3 regions of the Pseudomonas sp. GL_103 genome follow, and region 2 is predicted to be linked to each of the others. Evidence: predicted binding sites of a transcription regulator. Region 2 holds the regulator's gene; each other region holds the start of a gene.
The links. Region 2 encodes sigma-54, which starts transcription at its own class of promoters, with help from an activator protein. Its sites were predicted from a motif close to ANTGGCATNNANNTTGCTNT; they were not measured.
Positions count from the first base shown of each region.

Region 1: the regulator sigma-54 is predicted to act here: its motif matches at 2,827-2,846, upstream of AC3IP0_RS07940 (flagellar basal body rod protein FlgF).
Region 3: the regulator sigma-54 is predicted to act here: its motif matches at 3,467-3,486, upstream of AC3IP0_RS09365 (CmpA/NrtA family ABC transporter substrate-binding protein).

Region 1 covers NZ_CM174420.1:1,759,113-1,764,720, reverse strand. Annotated here, with positions in the region: gene AC3IP0_RS07955 (flagellar basal body P-ring protein FlgI) at 1-425, opposite strand, end outside; gene flgH (flagellar basal body L-ring protein FlgH) at 453-1,148, opposite strand; gene flgG (flagellar basal-body rod protein FlgG) at 1,201-1,986, opposite strand; gene AC3IP0_RS07940 (flagellar basal body rod protein FlgF) at 2,032-2,772, opposite strand; gene AC3IP0_RS07935 (sigma-54-dependent transcriptional regulator) at 3,093-4,652, opposite strand; gene phhA (phenylalanine 4-monooxygenase) at 4,931-5,608, shown strand, end outside.
Region 2 covers NZ_CM174420.1:933,066-938,673, reverse strand. Annotated here, with positions in the region: gene lptC (LPS export ABC transporter periplasmic protein LptC) at 1-55, shown strand, start outside; gene lptA (lipopolysaccharide transport periplasmic protein LptA) at 42-590, shown strand; gene lptB (LPS export ABC transporter ATP-binding protein) at 590-1,315, shown strand; gene AC3IP0_RS04150 (RNA polymerase factor sigma-54) at 1,561-3,054, shown strand; gene hpf (ribosome hibernation-promoting factor, HPF/YfiA family) at 3,129-3,437, shown strand; gene ptsN (PTS IIA-like nitrogen regulatory protein PtsN) at 3,450-3,914, shown strand; gene rapZ (RNase adapter RapZ) at 3,917-4,774, shown strand; gene AC3IP0_RS04130 (HPr family phosphocarrier protein) at 4,790-5,062, shown strand; gene AC3IP0_RS04125 (ZIP family metal transporter) at 5,091-5,608, opposite strand, start outside.
Region 3 covers NZ_CM174420.1:2,049,687-2,055,294, reverse strand. Annotated here, with positions in the region: gene rlmKL (bifunctional 23S rRNA (guanine(2069)-N(7))-methyltransferase RlmK/23S rRNA (guanine(2445)-N(2))-methyltransferase RlmL) at 1-1,385, opposite strand, end outside; gene rmf (ribosome modulation factor) at 1,916-2,131, shown strand; gene AC3IP0_RS09370 (quinone-dependent dihydroorotate dehydrogenase) at 2,355-3,374, opposite strand; gene AC3IP0_RS09365 (CmpA/NrtA family ABC transporter substrate-binding protein) at 3,603-4,814, shown strand; gene AC3IP0_RS09360 (ANTAR domain-containing response regulator) at 4,830-5,405, shown strand.

The DNA of each region.
Region 1 (5,608 bases), 830 kb from region 2:
CCGCCGACCACCAGGTTGCCTTGGGCCACAGCATAGACGTTGCCATCGATACCCTTGAGTGGCGTCAGCAGCAAGGTGCCGCCGCGCAAACTCTTGGAGTTACCAATGGACGAAACGGTGATGTCGACCTGCTGACCCGGCTTGGCGAACGCCGGCAAATCGGCACTGATCGACACCGCCGCGACGTTCTTCAACTGCACGTTGCCCGAGCCCGGCGGCACCTTGATGCCGAACTGCGAGAGCATGTTGTTGAAGGTCTGCAGGGTGAACGGGGTCTGCGTCGTCTGGTCGCCGGTGCCGTTAAGCCCGACCACCAGGCCGTAGCCGATCAATTGGTTGGAACGCACGCCGGAAATGCTGGCGATGTCCTTCAGGCGCTCGGCTTGAACGTTGAACGCTGCGGACATCAGGAACGCAGCCATCATGAGACTTCTGAAATTCAACGTAGCCACCTAGAAAGGGAACAGCGGGCTGAGGAAGAAACGGTCGAACCAGCCTGGCTGACTCGCATCGGCGAACGAACCGGTGCCCGAGTAGGTGATGCGCGCATCGGCGACACGGGTCGACGACACGGTGTTGTCGGTAGAGATGTCATCGGCGCGAACCAGGCCGGCGATCCGCACCAGCTCATCGCCGGTGTTGAGGGTCATCCACTTCTCGCCGCGTACCGCGATGATGCCGTTGGGCAACACATCGGCGACGGTCACGGTGATCGAACCGGTCAGGGTGTTGCCCTGAGCCGCCTTGCTGTCACCCTTGGTCGCGCGGTCACCTTCGTAGCTGGCACTCAGGCTCAGGTCGCCATCGCCGAACGGGTTGTTGGTGGTGGCGCTACTGCCGAACAGCGAAGTCAGGCCGATGTTGGCCTTGCTGTTCTTGCCAATTTGCGAGTTGGCGTTTTTGCTGGCCTGGGTCCTTTCGTTCAGGGTGATGGTGATGATGTCACCGACCCGGAACGCCTTGCGGTCGCCGTAGAGGTTCTGTTCGAAACCGGCCTGATAGATCGAGCCGTTGTTCGCGGCCGCCGGCAATGGCGTACGCGGCAACACCGGAGCGTAGTAAGGGTCATTGGGCTTGGGCGTCGCAGGCACGCAGCCTGCGAGCGCGGTAATCCCACTCAGTGCCAGAACAGATACATAGCGATTCATGACCCTACCTCACGGTGTTGCAGGCGGCCCGATGGCCGCCACATAGACTTGATTACAGATTCTGCGTTACGAACGAGAGCATCTGGTCGGCGGTGGAGATCACCTTGGAGTTCATCTCGTAGGCGCGCTGGGTGGTGATCATGTTGACCATCTCCTCAACGGTGCTGACGTTGGACGTTTCCAGGGTGTTCTGCAGCGTGGTGCCGAAACCGGCCAGGCCCGGGGTGCCGACTTGCGGCGCGCCGCTGGCGGCGGTTTCCAGGAACAGGTTGTTGCCCACTGCCTGCAGGCCGGCGGGGTTGATGAAGTCGGCGGTTTGCAGGTTGCCGATCACCTGGGCAGCCGGGTTGCCGGCAACGGTGATGGACACGGTGCCGTCGCGGCCGACCGTGAAGGTCTGCGCTTCGTTCGGAATGACAATCGCCGGCTCCAGGGCAAAGCCGCTGGCGTTCACGATCTGGCCGTTGGAGTCCAGGTGGAACGTACCGTCACGGGTGTAGGACGTGGTGCCGTCCGGTTGCAGGATCTGGAAGAAACCGCGACCGTCGATGGCCATGTCCAGTGGCTGCTCGGTGGTTTGCAGGCTGCCGGCGGTGAAGTTTTTCTGGGTGCCGACGATGCGCACACCGGTACCCAGTTGCAGACCCGACGGCAGTTCGCTGTCCTGGGTCGACTGGGCGCCTGGCTGGCGCTTGATCTGGTAGAGCAGGTCCTGGAACTCGGCGCGGTCACGCTTGAAACCCGTGGTCGACACGTTGGCCAGGTTGTTGGAAATGGTGGTCAGGTTGGTGTCCTGGGCGGACAGACCTGTCTTGGCAACCCATAGAGCCGGAAGCATTCGATTCTCCTCGTGCGCCTGTTTTACGGCGCGACGTTCTGGTAATTAGCTGATCTGCAAGACCCGAGCCATGGCCTGGTCATCGTCTTTGGCGGTGTTCATCATCTTGATGTGCAGCTCGAACTGCTTGGACAAGGCCAGCACCGAGGTCATCTCTTCCACGGCATTGACGTTGCTCGACTCGAGGAACCCGGACACCAGCTTGACGTTGGCATCGGCCTGCGCCGGCTGACCGTCCTTGGTGTGGATCGAACCATCCAGGCCCTTGGTCATGTTCTTGAGGTCCGGGTTGACCAGCTTGATGCGGTCGACTTCAGCCATCACCCGGGGACCTTCGCCCATCGCGCGGATGCTGATGGTGCCGTCCTCGCCGACTTCGATCTGCTGCTCCGGCGGCACGGCAATCGGCCCGCCATTGCCCATGACCGGCATGCCGTTGCCGGCACGCAACACACCCAGGGCGTCAACGTTCAGGCTGCCGGTGCGCACGTAGCTTTCTCCGCCATCGGGCGTCTGTACGGCAATCCAGCCGCCGCCTTGCACGGCAACGTCGAGGTCGCGGCCGGTTTCCACCAGTGAGCCAGGGGAGAAATCCGTGGCCGGGCGTTCGGACATGGCAAACGCACGCGCCGGAAAGCTGTCACCGAACACCGGTATCGAACGGGCCTGCTCCAGGTCTTTCTGGAAGCCGTTGGTGGAGATGTTCGCGAGGTTGTTGGCATGAGCCTTTTGCGCCAGTGCATTCTGGCTGGCGCCGGTCATTGCCACATAAAGGTACTTGTCCACACTCTTTCCTCTGCCTGCCGGACGTTTGCCGTCCATTGCTGTACTGCTGAGCCATAAGCAATTTGCAGACCAACTTGTTTTCGCCGGCGCGGAGCCCGGCAAACAGGGGACTTTGGGGATTCAGAGGGGATTTGTGATTTGTGTCAGAGACGAAAAACCGGCGGTGTCATGCCGGTGGGTGGCAAGTCTTGACCTTGGGCCATGGCCACAACCGCCATCGCGAGCAGGCTCGCTCCCACAGGAATCTTCAGTGAGGCACCGATCCAGTGTGGGAGCGAGCTTGCTCGCGATGAGGCCAGCACAAACGCAGCAGGCCTCAGCTATGACTCAGTCTTTCCCACCTCATACTCGCGCAACTTGTTGGCAATGGTGGTGTGCGAAACCCCGAGCCGCTTGCCCAGTTGCCGACTGCTCGGATGCTCGGAATACAGCCGTTCCAGCACCGCCTTCTCGAAACGCCCGACGATCTCGTCCAGCCCCCCCTCCAGCGAAAAATCGCCAAGGGGCTGACGCACACCATAATCCGGCAGGCGAATGTGCTCGGCCTTGACCGTGCCGCCGTCGCACAGGGAAACCGCCTGGAACAGCACGTTCTCCAGTTGCCGCACGTTGCCCGGCCAATGGTAGTGACTGAGCCGCTCCATGGCCGCCGGGGCGAGCTTGGGCAACGAGCAACCAATCTGCCGGCTGGCCTGGTCGAGGAAGTGCTCCACCAGCGGCGTCAAACCGTCGAGGCATTCGCGCAACGGCGGGATGTGCAGCGACAACACATTCAAGCGGTGATAGAGGTCCTGGCGGAACTCGCCGCGAGCGCACAATTCGGACAGATCGACCTGGGTCGCGCAGATCACTCGCACGTCGAGGTAAACCTCTTCGTCACTGCCTACACGGCGGAAGCAACCGTCCTGCAGGAAGCGCAGCAACTTCACCTGCAAGCGCGGGCTCATTTCCCCGACGCCATCGAGAAACAGCGTACCGCCCGCCGTCAGCTCCAGCAGCCCGAGCTTGCCTTCGGCCCGCGCTCCTTCAAAGGCACCTGGGCCGTAACCGAACAATTCCGTCTCCGCCATGGACTCCGGCAGACCGGCGCAATTGAGCGCCATCAATGGCGACTGCCCTCGAGGACTGGCCAAGTGGCAGGCCCGCGCCAGCAACTCTTTGCCGGTACCGGTTTCCCCTTCGATCAACAGCGGCGCATCCAGCGGCGCCATGCGCCGCGCTTCGCGCACCACAGCGGCCATGACTTTCGAGCTTTGGAAGATGCTGTCGAAGCCACGCAATTCCTGCTTGCGCACGTTGTAGATGCGCTCGCCCACCCGGTCGGCGCGATGCAACGTCAGCACCGCACCGGCCATGGCCTCGCTGTCGTCGTGCTCCGATTGCAGCGGCGCGATGTCGGCCAGGAACACATCACCCTTGACCTTGACCCGCAGCCCGTTGATCCGCGACTTGTTGGCGCGCACCAGTTCCGGCAAATCGAAATCCTCGGCGTAGCGTGACAGGGGAATCCCTGGCACCTCGTCGACCCGCACCCCGAGCAACTGCGCCGCCGCCCGGTTGGCCGCGACGATGGAACCGCCCATGTCGATCGACAGCACCGGAAACTCCAGCGCACCGAGCAGTGCATTGAGCTCCATGTGCCGACGCTCGCTGGGCATCAGCCCTACACGCTTGACGCCAAAGACCCCGGCAATCGCTTCGAATTTCGGACGCAAGGCCTGGAACTGAATATTGATCAGGTTCGGGCAATGCAGGTAGATGGCATTGCCATGCTCACCCCCCACCTCACCGCGGGCCACGTTGATCCCGTACTCCACCAACAGATTGAGAATGTCGCGCAGGATGCCGATGCGGTTCTGGCAGTGGACTTTGATACGCATATAAAGACCCAAAAAAACGGTGAGTAAGGTGCGCAGGGATAATTTCTGCTGAGGCGCTCAGATAGTCGTCAAGATTATGTGACAGGTGGAGGACTTTTCCCACCCGCCAATCTCAACATTTGCGCACCGACGCCCAATACGTAACGAAAACTTTACGAATATCGAGGAATTTTCCTACCCGTGACGCCGGGCACCTGCTGCAACAGTGCAATCCTTGGGGTATTTCTAGGTCCATAGCAGTACATAACAAGAACGAAATCCCCTAGCAGGAGAGCAGCATGAAGCAGACGCAATACGTGGCTCGCGAGCCCGATGCGCAAGGTTTTATCGACTACCCCGCCGAAGAACACGCGGTGTGGAACACGCTGATCACTCGTCAACTGAAGGTGATCGAAGGGCGTGCGTGCCAGGAGTACCTGGACGGTATCGAAAAACTCGGTCTGCCCCACGACCGCATTCCGCAACTGGGCGAGATCAACAAGGTCCTCGGTGAAACCACCGGCTGGCAGGTTGCCCGGGTTCCCGCACTGATTCCCTTCCAGACCTTTTTCGAATTGCTGGCCAGCAAGCAGTTTCCGGTGGCGACCTTCATTCGTACCCGCGAAGAACTGGACTACCTGCAAGAGCCGGACATTTTCCACGAGATCTTCGGTCACTGCCCGCTGCTGACCAACCCGTGGTTCGCCGAGTTCACCCACACCTACGGCAAACTTGGCCTCAAGGCGACCAAGGAAGAACGCGTGTACCTGGCGCGCCTGTACTGGATGACCATCGAGTTCGGCCTGGTCGACACCCCGCAAGGCCAACGCATCTACGGCGGCGGCATCCTGTCCTCACCGAAAGAGACCGTGTATTGCCTGTCGGACGAGCCTGAGCATCAGGCGTTCGATCCGCTGGAATGCATGCGCACGCCCTACCGCATCGACATCTTGCAGCCACTGTACTTCGCGCTGCCA
Region 2 (5,608 bases):
AGAAAGCAGGATACACCTGCTATCGAACGTAAGAGGACAGTATGAGGCTCGTTAAAACCCTCCCGATTTTGCTCAGTCTGGGCGCAGCACTGGGAAGCGTGAGCGCCTGGGCTCTGCCGGAAGATCAACAGCAGCCGATCCGCATTCAGGCCGACGATGCCCAACTGGACGACAAGCAAGGTATTGCTACCTATAAGGGTGACGTGATCATCACCCAAGGCTCGATGAAGGTGACAGGCAACACCGTTACCATCACCCGCACCCCGACTGGCGACATTGACGTAGTGACCTCGGTGGGCAACCTTGCGTACTTCGAGCAATTGCAAACGGCTGGCGATACCAAGCCTGTTCAGGGCTGGGGCGTGACGATCCAGTATCACGCCTCGCAAAATCGCGTCGTACTGATCGACAAGGCCAAAGTTGTCGACAAGGACAACAACGTCACCCAAGGCGAGAAAATTGTCTACGACACGGACAAGAAGCTCGCCAGCGCCGGTCGCGCCACAGGCAGCAAGATCACCGAGTCGCGTCCGCGTATCGACATGGTGATCCAGCCGAAGAAGAAAACCGACGAGAAAAAGGCCCAGTAATGGCAACTCTGAAAGCTCAGCATCTGGCCAAGAGCTACAAGAGCCGCCAGGTCGTGCGTGACGTCAGCCTGTCCATCGACAGCGGCCAGATCGTCGGCCTGCTTGGCCCGAACGGCGCCGGCAAGACTACCTGTTTCTACATGATCGTCGGCCTGGTGCAAGCCGACCAGGGCCGCGTCCTGATCGATGACCTGGACGTCAGCCACCAGCCGATGCACGGCCGTGCAAAGGCCGGTATCGGCTACTTGCCGCAGGAAGCATCGATCTTCCGCAAGCTGTCGGTGGCCGACAACATCATGGCCATCCTCGAGACCCGCAAGGAACTCGACAAGGCCGGTCGCCGCAAGGAGCTGGAAAGCTTGCTGCAGGAGTTCCACATCAGTCACATCCGCGACAACCTGGGCATGAGCCTGTCCGGTGGTGAGCGCCGTCGCGTGGAAATCGCCCGCGCCCTGGCCACCAACCCGAAATTCATCCTCCTCGACGAACCCTTCGCCGGCGTGGACCCGATTTCGGTCGGCGACATCAAGCAGATCATTCACCACCTCAAGGCCAAAGGCATTGGCGTGCTGATCACGGACCACAACGTTCGTGAAACCCTGGATATCTGTGAAACCGCCTATATCGTCAATGACGGTCAACTGATCGCCGAAGGCGACGCAGAGACCATCCTGGCCAACGACCTGGTCAAGGAAGTGTATCTGGGCCATGAGTTCCGCCTGTAAGCGCTGAGCCGTGCCCAGGCAGTCGCCCGGGCACCTGACCAGCCATTCACCAGCGCCTCGTGCAGACGGGCGTGGTCAGCCCTCAACAAGGGCAGCGCTGCAACACAGCTTTATAGTTTTTTATTGTTACAGCGCTCTAGGCAAACCCTTTAGTTTCAGGCATATAATTTGCTTAAGTTTGGCGCCCCGGCGCCCTGTAGTGGATGGCGCATGTGCGCCGGCGAATAAGGTGTTAAGCCCCTGCCATGAAACCATCGCTAGTCTTGAGAATGGGCCAGCAGCTGACGATGACACCGCAGCTGCAACAGGCCATCCGCCTGCTCCAATTGTCGACCCTGGACCTGCAACAGGAAATCCAGGAGGCCCTGGAGTCCAATCCGATGCTCGAACGCCAGGAAGAAGGCGACGACTTCGATAATTCCGATCCCTTGGCCGACAACGCCGAACAAAAGCCCAACACTGACATTCAGGAACCTTCCTATCAGGAAAGCGCCCCGACGGTCGATAACCTCGATGAGGGTGACTGGAACGAGCGTATTCCCAACGAACTCCCCGTCGACACCGCGTGGGAAGACGTTTACCAGACCAGCGCCAGCAGCCTGCCCAGCAATGATGATGACGAGTGGGACTTCACCACCCGCACCTCGGCCGGCGAAAGCCTGCAGAGTCACTTGCTGTGGCAACTGAACCTGGCCCCGATGTCCGACACCGATCGCCTGATCGCCGTGACCCTGATCGACTGCATCAACAATCAGGGCTACCTGGACGAAACCCTCGAGGAAATCCTCGAAGCCTTCGACCCGGAACTGGACATCGAACTGGACGAAATCGAAGCCGTCCTGCACCGCATCCAGCAATTCGAGCCTGCCGGCATCGGCGCCCGCAACCTGGGCGAATGCCTGCTGCTGCAATTGCGCCAGTTACCTGCAAAGACCCCTTGGCTGGCCGAGGCCAAGCGCCTGGTCACCGATTACATCGACCTGCTTGGCAGCCGCGACTACAGCCAGTTGATGCGTCGCATGAAGCTCAAGGAAGATGAGCTGCGCCAGGTCATCGAGCTGGTCCAGAGCCTCAACCCGCGCCCGGGCTCGCAGATCGAGTCCACCGAAGCCGAGTACGTCGTTCCTGACGTCATCGTGCGCAAGGACAACGAGCGCTGGCTGGTGGAGCTCAATCAGGAGTCGGTGCCACGGCTGCGGGTCAATGCCCAGTACGCCGGTTTCGTGCGCCGCGCCGACACCAGCGCCGACAACACCTTCATGCGCAATCAGTTGCAGGAGGCCCGTTGGTTCATCAAGAGCCTGCAAAGCCGCAATGAAACCCTGATGAAGGTTGCCACCCAGATCGTCGAGCATCAGCGCGGCTTTCTGGAGTACGGCGACGAAGCCATGAAGCCGCTGGTGCTGCATGACATCGCCGAAGCGGTGGGCATGCATGAGTCGACGATTTCACGGGTGACCACCCAGAAGTTCATGCACACCCCCCGGGGCATTTATGAACTGAAGTACTTTTTTTCCAGCCACGTAAGCACCTCCGAAGGCGGCGAATGCTCGTCCACGGCGATCCGGGCGATCATCAAAAAACTGGTTGCAGCGGAAAATCAGAAAAAGCCGTTGAGTGACAGCAAGATCGCTGGTTTACTGGAGGCACAAGGCATTCAGGTGGCTCGCCGCACCGTCGCCAAGTACCGTGAATCCCTCGGGATCGCGCCTTCGAGCGAACGCAAGCGGTTGATGTAGGGCCACGCCACAGCGTTCCAGTGGTAGATCATCTGATCTACCGCTTTATGCACTGGCAACGAAGGAGAAGCTGTATGCAAGTCAACATCAGTGGACACCAACTGGAAGTGACCGAACCTCTTCGCACCTACATCGGCGAAAAACTCGAACGATTGGAGCGACATTTCGACAAGATCACTAATGTGCAGGTCACGATGACCGTCGAAAAACTGAAGCAGAAAATCGAAGCCACGCTGCATATTCCCGGGAATGAAGTGGTCGCCAACGCGGAACATACTGATATGTATGCCGCGATCGACGCACTCACCGACAAGCTGGATAAACAACTCAAAAAACATAAGGAAAAGACCCAGAGCCTCCTCCAGGGCGCAACCGGTCGTTAACACTCCCTACCCATGATCCGACTTGAAAGTATCCTGACCCCCGGCCGTTCCCTGGTGAACGTGCCGGGAGGCAGTAAAAAGAAAGCCCTCGAACAAATTGCCAATCTGATCGCCCGCGAAGTGCCGGCCCTGGAGATGCAAGATGTCTTCGAGGCACTGATTGCCCGTGAAAAACTCGGCTCCACCGGGTTTGGCAATGGCATCGCCATTCCACATTGCCGTCTCAAGGGCTGTGTTTCGCCCATCAGTGCATTGATGCACCTGGACGCCCCTATCGATTTCGACGCCATCGATGGTGCGCCGGTTGACCTGCTGTTCGTACTGCTGGTCCCGGAAGCCGCCACCGATGCGCACCTTGAGCTGCTGCGACAGATCGCCAGCATGCTCGACCGCAAGGAAGTTCGCGAAAAGCTGCGTAGTGCTGCAAGCAACGAAGCCCTGTATCAGGTTGTCCTGGACGAGCAAAACGGTCAGTAATCATGCGCTTGATCATCGTCAGTGGCCGTTCCGGCTCAGGTAAAAGTACCGCCCTCAACGTTCTTGAGGACAACGGCTACTACTGCATCGACAACCTGCCTGCCGGCCTGCTGCCGGAGTTGGCCGAACGAGCCTTGGTTCATACCGAGCTGTTGCAGCCACTGGTCGCCGTTTCCATTGACGCGCGCAACCTGCCCAGCCACCTGTCACGCTTCCCCGACCTGCTCGAAGAAGTCCGCAGCCGCCACATCCAGTGCGATGTGCTGTACCTGGACGCCGACGAAGAAACCCTGCTCAAGCGCTTCTCGGAAACCCGCCGACGTCACCCCCTGACCAACGCCAACCGCTCGCTGGCCGAAGCCATCAGCGTCGAGAGTGACCTGCTCGGGCCGATTGCCGACCTCGCCGATCTCAAGATCAACACCACCAGCCTGAACCTGTACCAATTGCGCGACGCCATCAAACTGCGCCTGTTGAATCAGCCCGAGCCGGGGACTGCGTTCCTGGTGGAATCCTTCGGCTTCAAGCGCGGCATGCCGGTGGACGCCGACCTGGTGTTCGATGTGCGCTGCCTGCCCAACCCTTACTGGAAACCGGAATTGCGCGAGCAGTCCGGGCTCGATCAACCGGTTGCCGAATACCTGGCGGCACAGCCGGATGTCGAAGAGATGTTCCAGGACATTTCCACGTACCTGCTAAAGTGGCTGCCTCGTTTTGCCGCCAGCAACCGCGCCTACGTCACCATTGCCATTGGCTGCACTGGCGGACATCACCGTTCCGTCTACCTGACCGAGCGTCTGGGCCAGACGCTGCAACAATCCCTGAAGAACGTCCAGGTCCGCCACCGCGACCTCAGCTAAAGGATTCACATCGCGATGCCTGCTCTGGAAATCGAAATCATCAATAAATTGGGCCTGCACGCTCGCGCTTCTGCAAAATTCGTTGGGGTAGCAGGTCAGTTCCCGTGCCAGATCCGGGCCGGTCGTACACCACAGTCCATGGTCGATGGCAAAAGCATCATGGCGATGATGATGCTGGCCGCCGGCAAAGGCACCACGATCCACTTGAGCACAGAAGGCGAGCAGGAACAGGAAGCACTGGATGCGCTGGTAGCGTTGATCAACAACTTCTTCGACGAAGGCGAGTAAAACAACCACAAAAGCCCCTCACCACAAATCAAGCGAGGGCCGTATCCATCACCATCATCAAACAGAACCCCATCAGCAGCCCGAGGCTGGCAAGCTTGTCATGACCATTGCGGCGCGACTCGGGAATGACTTCGTGGGTCACCACCAGCAACATCGCCCCCGCCGCCAGCGCCAACCCCAAAGGCAGCAGCAGTTCGGCCAGGCTCACCAGCCACGCGCATAGCAGTGCGAACACCGGTTCGACCAAGCCTGATGCGGCACCGATCAGGAACGCCTTGATCCTGGACATCCCTGCCCCGGCCAAGACCAAAGCGATGACCAACCCCTCCGGCACATCCTGCAAGGCAATGCCCATGGCGAGACTGTCGGCGTCAGGCATTGCGCCACCGGCCGAAACACCGACCGCCATACCTTCCGGGATGTTGTGGGCAATGATGGCAAACACGAACAACCAAATGCGCGGAGCAATGACCGGTCGCTCCAGCGTACCGACCAGCATGTCCGGGCTGGCCCCGGAGACCTTCCGATCCACCAGGAACAACCCGA
Region 3 (5,608 bases), 1.1 Mb from region 2:
GCCTTGAGGTTCTTTTGCAGACGGTTGGCGAACATCTGTCCGCCTTCGCTCAGCCGCGGCTGCTCGACCACCGGAGCCGGTGCCGGCGTCGGTTTGATCGGGTTGCCGTTTTTGTTGAACTTGCGTTCCTGCGGTTCGTTCGGCGCCTGATCGTAGGCGGCTTGCTCGCGCTCGACCTGGCGCTGTTCCGGAGTACGACGCTCGCCGGTGACGAACTGATCCGGCAGCACCTTGATCAGCAGCAGCTTGCACGGCAAGGCGCCGTTCCAGAACGAATACTGCTTGTGGCTGCGGATACCCATGCGCTTGCCCAGGTCTGGCGCGCCGGTGAACACCGCTGCTTCCCAGTTCAGGCAGGCCTGACGCAGGCGCTCGCCGAGGTTCTGGTAGAGGTAGAGCAGGCTCGCCTCATCGCCCAGACGCTCGCCGTACGGAGGGTTGCAGATGACCAGGCCTTTCTGGTTCTGGTCCGGGCGCGGCTCGAAAGTCGCGACTTCGCCCTGGTAGATCTTGATCCACTCGCTCAGGCCGGCACGCTCGACGTTGTTGCGGCCCGGTTGAATCAGCCGTGGATCGGCTTCGTAGCCGCGGATCCACAACGGTGTCTTGGCCAGGCCGGCCGCTGCGCGTTCGGAGGCTTCCTCGTGCAATTTTTTCCACAGCGCCGGCACGTGACCGAGCCAGGCGGTGAAACCCCACTGCTCGCGACGCAGGTTCGGTGCGATGTCGGCGGCGATCATCGCCGCTTCGACCAGGAAGGTACCGACACCGCACATCGGGTCAGCCAGTGCGCCGCCTTCGGCCGCGATACGTGGCCAGCCGGAACGGATCAGGATGGCGGCCGCGAGGTTTTCCTTGAGCGGTGCCGCACCTTGCTGCAGGCGATAGCCGCGCTGGTGCAGGCTGTGGCCCGACAGGTCGAGGGAAAGAATGGCTTCGCCACGGTCCAGGCGCAGGTGAATGCGCAGGTCCGGATTGAGCTTGTCGATGGACGGGCGGTCGCCCTGCGGGGTGCGCAGTTTGTCGACGATGGCGTCCTTGACCTTCAGCGCGCCGAAGTGGGTGTTGTCGATACCCGAGCCATGGCCGCTGAATTCGACGGCCAGGGTGCCGTCATTGAGCATGTGGTCTTGCCACTCGATGTCCAGCACGCCGTGGTACAGGTCTTCGGCGTCTTTCATCGGGAAACGCTTGAGCACCAGCAGCACGCGGTTGGCCAGGCGCGACCACAGGCACAGGCGATAAGCGGTTTCCATGGTGGCCATGCCGCGCACGGCAGAGGTGTGCTCGCGCGCTTCCTCAAGGCCAAGCCCGACGGCTTCCTCGATGAGCAGGCCTTCAAGGCCTTTTGGGCAAGTGAGGAAGAGTTCGAAACGATCGGACATGGGAATTCCAGAACCTTTAGCTGAGTGACCGGGCAACGCATTGCCGGTCCGGTTTTCAATCAGGCGCTTTTCTCGAAGAACGCCCGCGTGGCACGAAGGTGTGCCGTTCCACCCCTGCTGCCCGGGTTAAATGAGCTTAGATGCAAGGACAGATAAAAAAGTTGATGCAACAAAATGTCATAAGTCGACCCTTCGTCGAATAGTGCTTCCCGGCAACGGGAGCCATTCTCAGTAAAGGATTAAGCCCATCATCAAGCGCAGGGCCGATCATACCGGGGTTTGGCCAATAAATACGCTACAAACGCTCTGTTACTTATGGCGTTAGCACATGAATGGTTACGTCCTTATGACAAAACGATCATTCCCTCGATGTGACGCATTGGTTAGAACTCAATACAGGTTGGCGCCGCAATGACGCCAACACCTTGGCTCGTCACGCCGGCAACGAGCCCCCAACGGCAGAGTTTTTCTGCCAGACCTCAATAGAGGTCGACGCGATAAATACAGTCAACAAGTGAGGGCAACACCCTATGAGAAGACTTAAGCGTGATCCGTTGGAAAGAGCATTTTTGCGCGGATATCAATATGGCGTTGGTGGTAAATCCCGTGAGCTTTGCCCATTTACTCTACCGTCGGTACGTCAAGCCTGGATCAACGGCTGGCGAGAAGGACGCGGCGACAACTGGGACGGTATGACCGGCACTGCGGGAATCCACAGACTCAACGAACTTCACGCCGTCGGCTAATTACAGGGCACAACACTCCGACACGACAATCTGATTTGTACTGAATTAACCACGCACGTCCCATCCGGACGGCGGGCTCCGGCCCAGGGGCTCCTTTTTGGAGCCCTTTTTTATGCCTGTCCCATATCCCCCATTACCTTGTAGGAGCTGCCGAAGGCTGCGATCTTTTGACCTTGATTTCTAAAATCAAAAGATCGCAGCCTTAGGCAGCTCCTACAGGGGCTCAGCGTAGCGCTGCGATAGCGTCTACCGACTCACGAATCAGCGCCGGGCCTTTGTAGATGAAGCCCGAATAGATCTGCACCAGGCTCGCGCCTGCGGCGATTTTCTCGGCCGCGTGCTTGCCTTCGGTAATGCCGCCCGCCGCAATGATCGGCAAACGTCCGCCCAGCTCCGACGCCAGCACTTGCACGGTGTGGGTGCTCTTGTCACGAACCGGCGCGCCGGACAGACCGCCGGCTTCTTCGCCATGCTCCATGCCTTCGACGCCTACGCGGCTCAGGGTGGTGTTGGTGGCGATGACGGCATCCATCCCGGTTTCGATCAGCGCTTGCGCAACTTGTGCGGTTTCTTCGTCGCTCATGTCCGGCGCGATCTTGATCGCCAGCGGTACATGTTTGCCATGACGCAATGCCAGTTCCGCGCGGCGCTCGGCCAGATCGGCCAGCAGCTGCTTGAGCGAGTCACCGAATTGCAGGCTGCGCAGGCCCGGCGTGTTCGGCGAACTGACGTTGACCGTCACATAGCTGGCGTGGGCGTAGACCTTGTCCAGGCAGATCAGGTAGTCGTCCACGGCACGCTCGACCGGCGTATCGAAGTTCTTGCCGATGTTGATGCCCAGCACGCCTTTGTACTTGGCCGCCGCCACGCGGGCCAGCAGGTGATCGACGCCGAGGTTGTTGAAACCCATGCGGTTGATGATCGCCTCGGCTTCCGGCAAACGGAACAGACGTGGCTTCGGGTTGCCCGGCTGCGGACGCGGCGTGATGGTGCCGATTTCGACAAAACCGAAACCCAACTGGGCGAAACCATCGATGGCCGCGCCGTTCTTGTCCAGGCCGGCGGCCAGCCCCACCGGATTCGGGAAGTCCAGGCCCATGACATTCACCGGCAGCTTCGCCGGGGCCTTGCACAGCAAGCCGTTGAGCCCAAGACGCCCGCCCGCGCCGATCAGGTCCAGGGACAGATCGTGGGAGGTTTCCGGGGAAAGTTTGAACAACAGCTGACGGGCCAGGGTGTACATGGGCGGATTTGACTCGATTGGCGGCGAATTGAGGTGGCGATTATAGCCGGGCAACAGGGTGGCAAGCGAGGCGCGTGATCAAATCAACGGATAATGGCATATGCCTTGCACCACTCTGGGCACCAGCACCCATGCCAACGACCGAATGTGTGCAAAGACAATGGCGTCGTCCCCGGCCTGCTCATGCAAGAACTCGGGACGACGTTTTTTTTGCAAGGTGAACATGCGATGAACGAACCGTCAGCCGGCCCCCTGGCCTGGGTCAATGGCAGCGATGCCCCGGAAAAAACCGAAATCAATCTCGGCTTCATGGCCCTGAGCGACTGCGCCTCGGTGGTTGTCGCCGCCACCCAGGGCTTCGCCCAGCCCCACGGCTTGACCCTGAACCTCAAGCGTCAATCGTCCTGGGCCAACCTGCGGGACAAACTGGTCAGCGGCGAACTCGATGCCGCCCACAGCCTCTACGGTCTGATTTACGCCGTTCACCTGGGTATCGGTGGCGTGGCCGCGACCGACATGGCCGTGTTGATGGGCCTGAATCAGAACGGCCAGAGCATCAACCTGTCCCGCGGTTTGCAAGCGCTTGGAGTGACCAGTCCTGAAGCACTGGATCGACACGTGCACCAAACTCGCTCAAAACTCACCTTCGCCCAGACGTTTCCAACCGGCACCCACGCCATGTGGCTTTATTACTGGCTCGCCAGCCAGGGCATTCACCCACTGCTGGATGTCGACAGCGTGGTGGTACCGCCGCCGCAGATGGTCGCGCACCTGCGGGCCGGGCGTATCGACGGCTTCTGCGTCGGCGAACCCTGGTCCGCCAGCGCCGTGCAACAGGACCTCGGTTTCACCCTGGCCACGACCCAGACCATCTGGCCCGATCATCCGGAAAAGGTCCTCGGCTGCACCCGTGCGTTCGTCGAGCAATACCCCAATACCGCCCGGGTGTTGGTGATGGCGGTTCTGGAAGCCAGCCGTTTCATCGAAGAAAGCACCGAGAATCGCCGCAGTACCGCACAATTGCTCAGTGCCGCGCAGTACCTTGACGCGCCACTGGACTGCATCGAACCACGACTGCTGGGCGAATACGCCGACGGCCTTGGCCACCGCTGGCAAGACCCCCACGCGCTGAGCCTGCACGGGGATGGCGAGGTCAACCTGCCGTACCTGTCCGACGGCATGTGGTTCATGACCCAGTTCCGCCGCTGGGGCTTGTTGCGCGATGACCCGGACTATCTCGCAGTGGCCCGGCAGGTCCAGCAACTGGACCTCTACCGTGAAGCCGCCCGTGCCGTCGGCGTCGCTTCATCAGCCGAGCAAATGCGCAGCAGTCAATTGATCGACGGCAAAATCTGGGACGGCTCGGACCCGGCCGGTTATGCCCGCAGTTTCAAACTGCACGCCATGAGCGACAGCTCGCACCGATCCGCCAGCCGCTGACAGGAGACCACGAACATGCTGCGTATCCTGCTGATCAACGACACCGCCAGGAAAGTCGGACGCCTGAAGGCCGCCCTGACCGAGGCCGGATTCGAAGTGATCGATGAGTCCGGCCTGACCATCGACTTGCCCGAACGCGTCGAAACGGTGCGTCCGGATGTGATTCTGATCGATACCGAGTCACCGGGCCGTGATGTCATGGAACAAGTGGTGCTGGTGACGCGCGACCAGCCACGACCAATTGTGATGTTCACGGACGAACACGACCCCGATGTGATGCGACAGGCGATCAAGTCCGGGGTCAGCGCCTACATCGTCGAAGGCATTCACGCACAACGCCTGCAGCCGATTCTCGACGTGGCCATGGCACGCTTCGAAAGCGACCAGGCCTTGCGTGCCCAACTGCATGCCCGGGACCAGCAATTGGCCGAGCGCAAGCGCATCGAACTGGCCAAGGGACTGCTGATGAAAATGAAGGACTGCAACGAGGAAGAGGCCTACACACTGATGCGCCGCCAGGCAATGAGCCGCCAGCAGAAGCTGATTCAAGTGGCGGAGCAGATTATTGCCATGAGCGAACTGTTGGGTTGAACAACATAAAGATCGCAGCCTTCGGCAGCTCCTACGGGATGCACACATTCTCCTGTAGGAGCTGCCGAAGGCTGCGATCTTTTTGCTTTACACAAATTTCCGATATGGCACAGATCTGGCTAGGTAATCACCACAGGTAACCAACGGCGGTTGCCCCACCTACGACAAAGACGTCGCTCACCTCATTTGCCCTTGGCGGATCG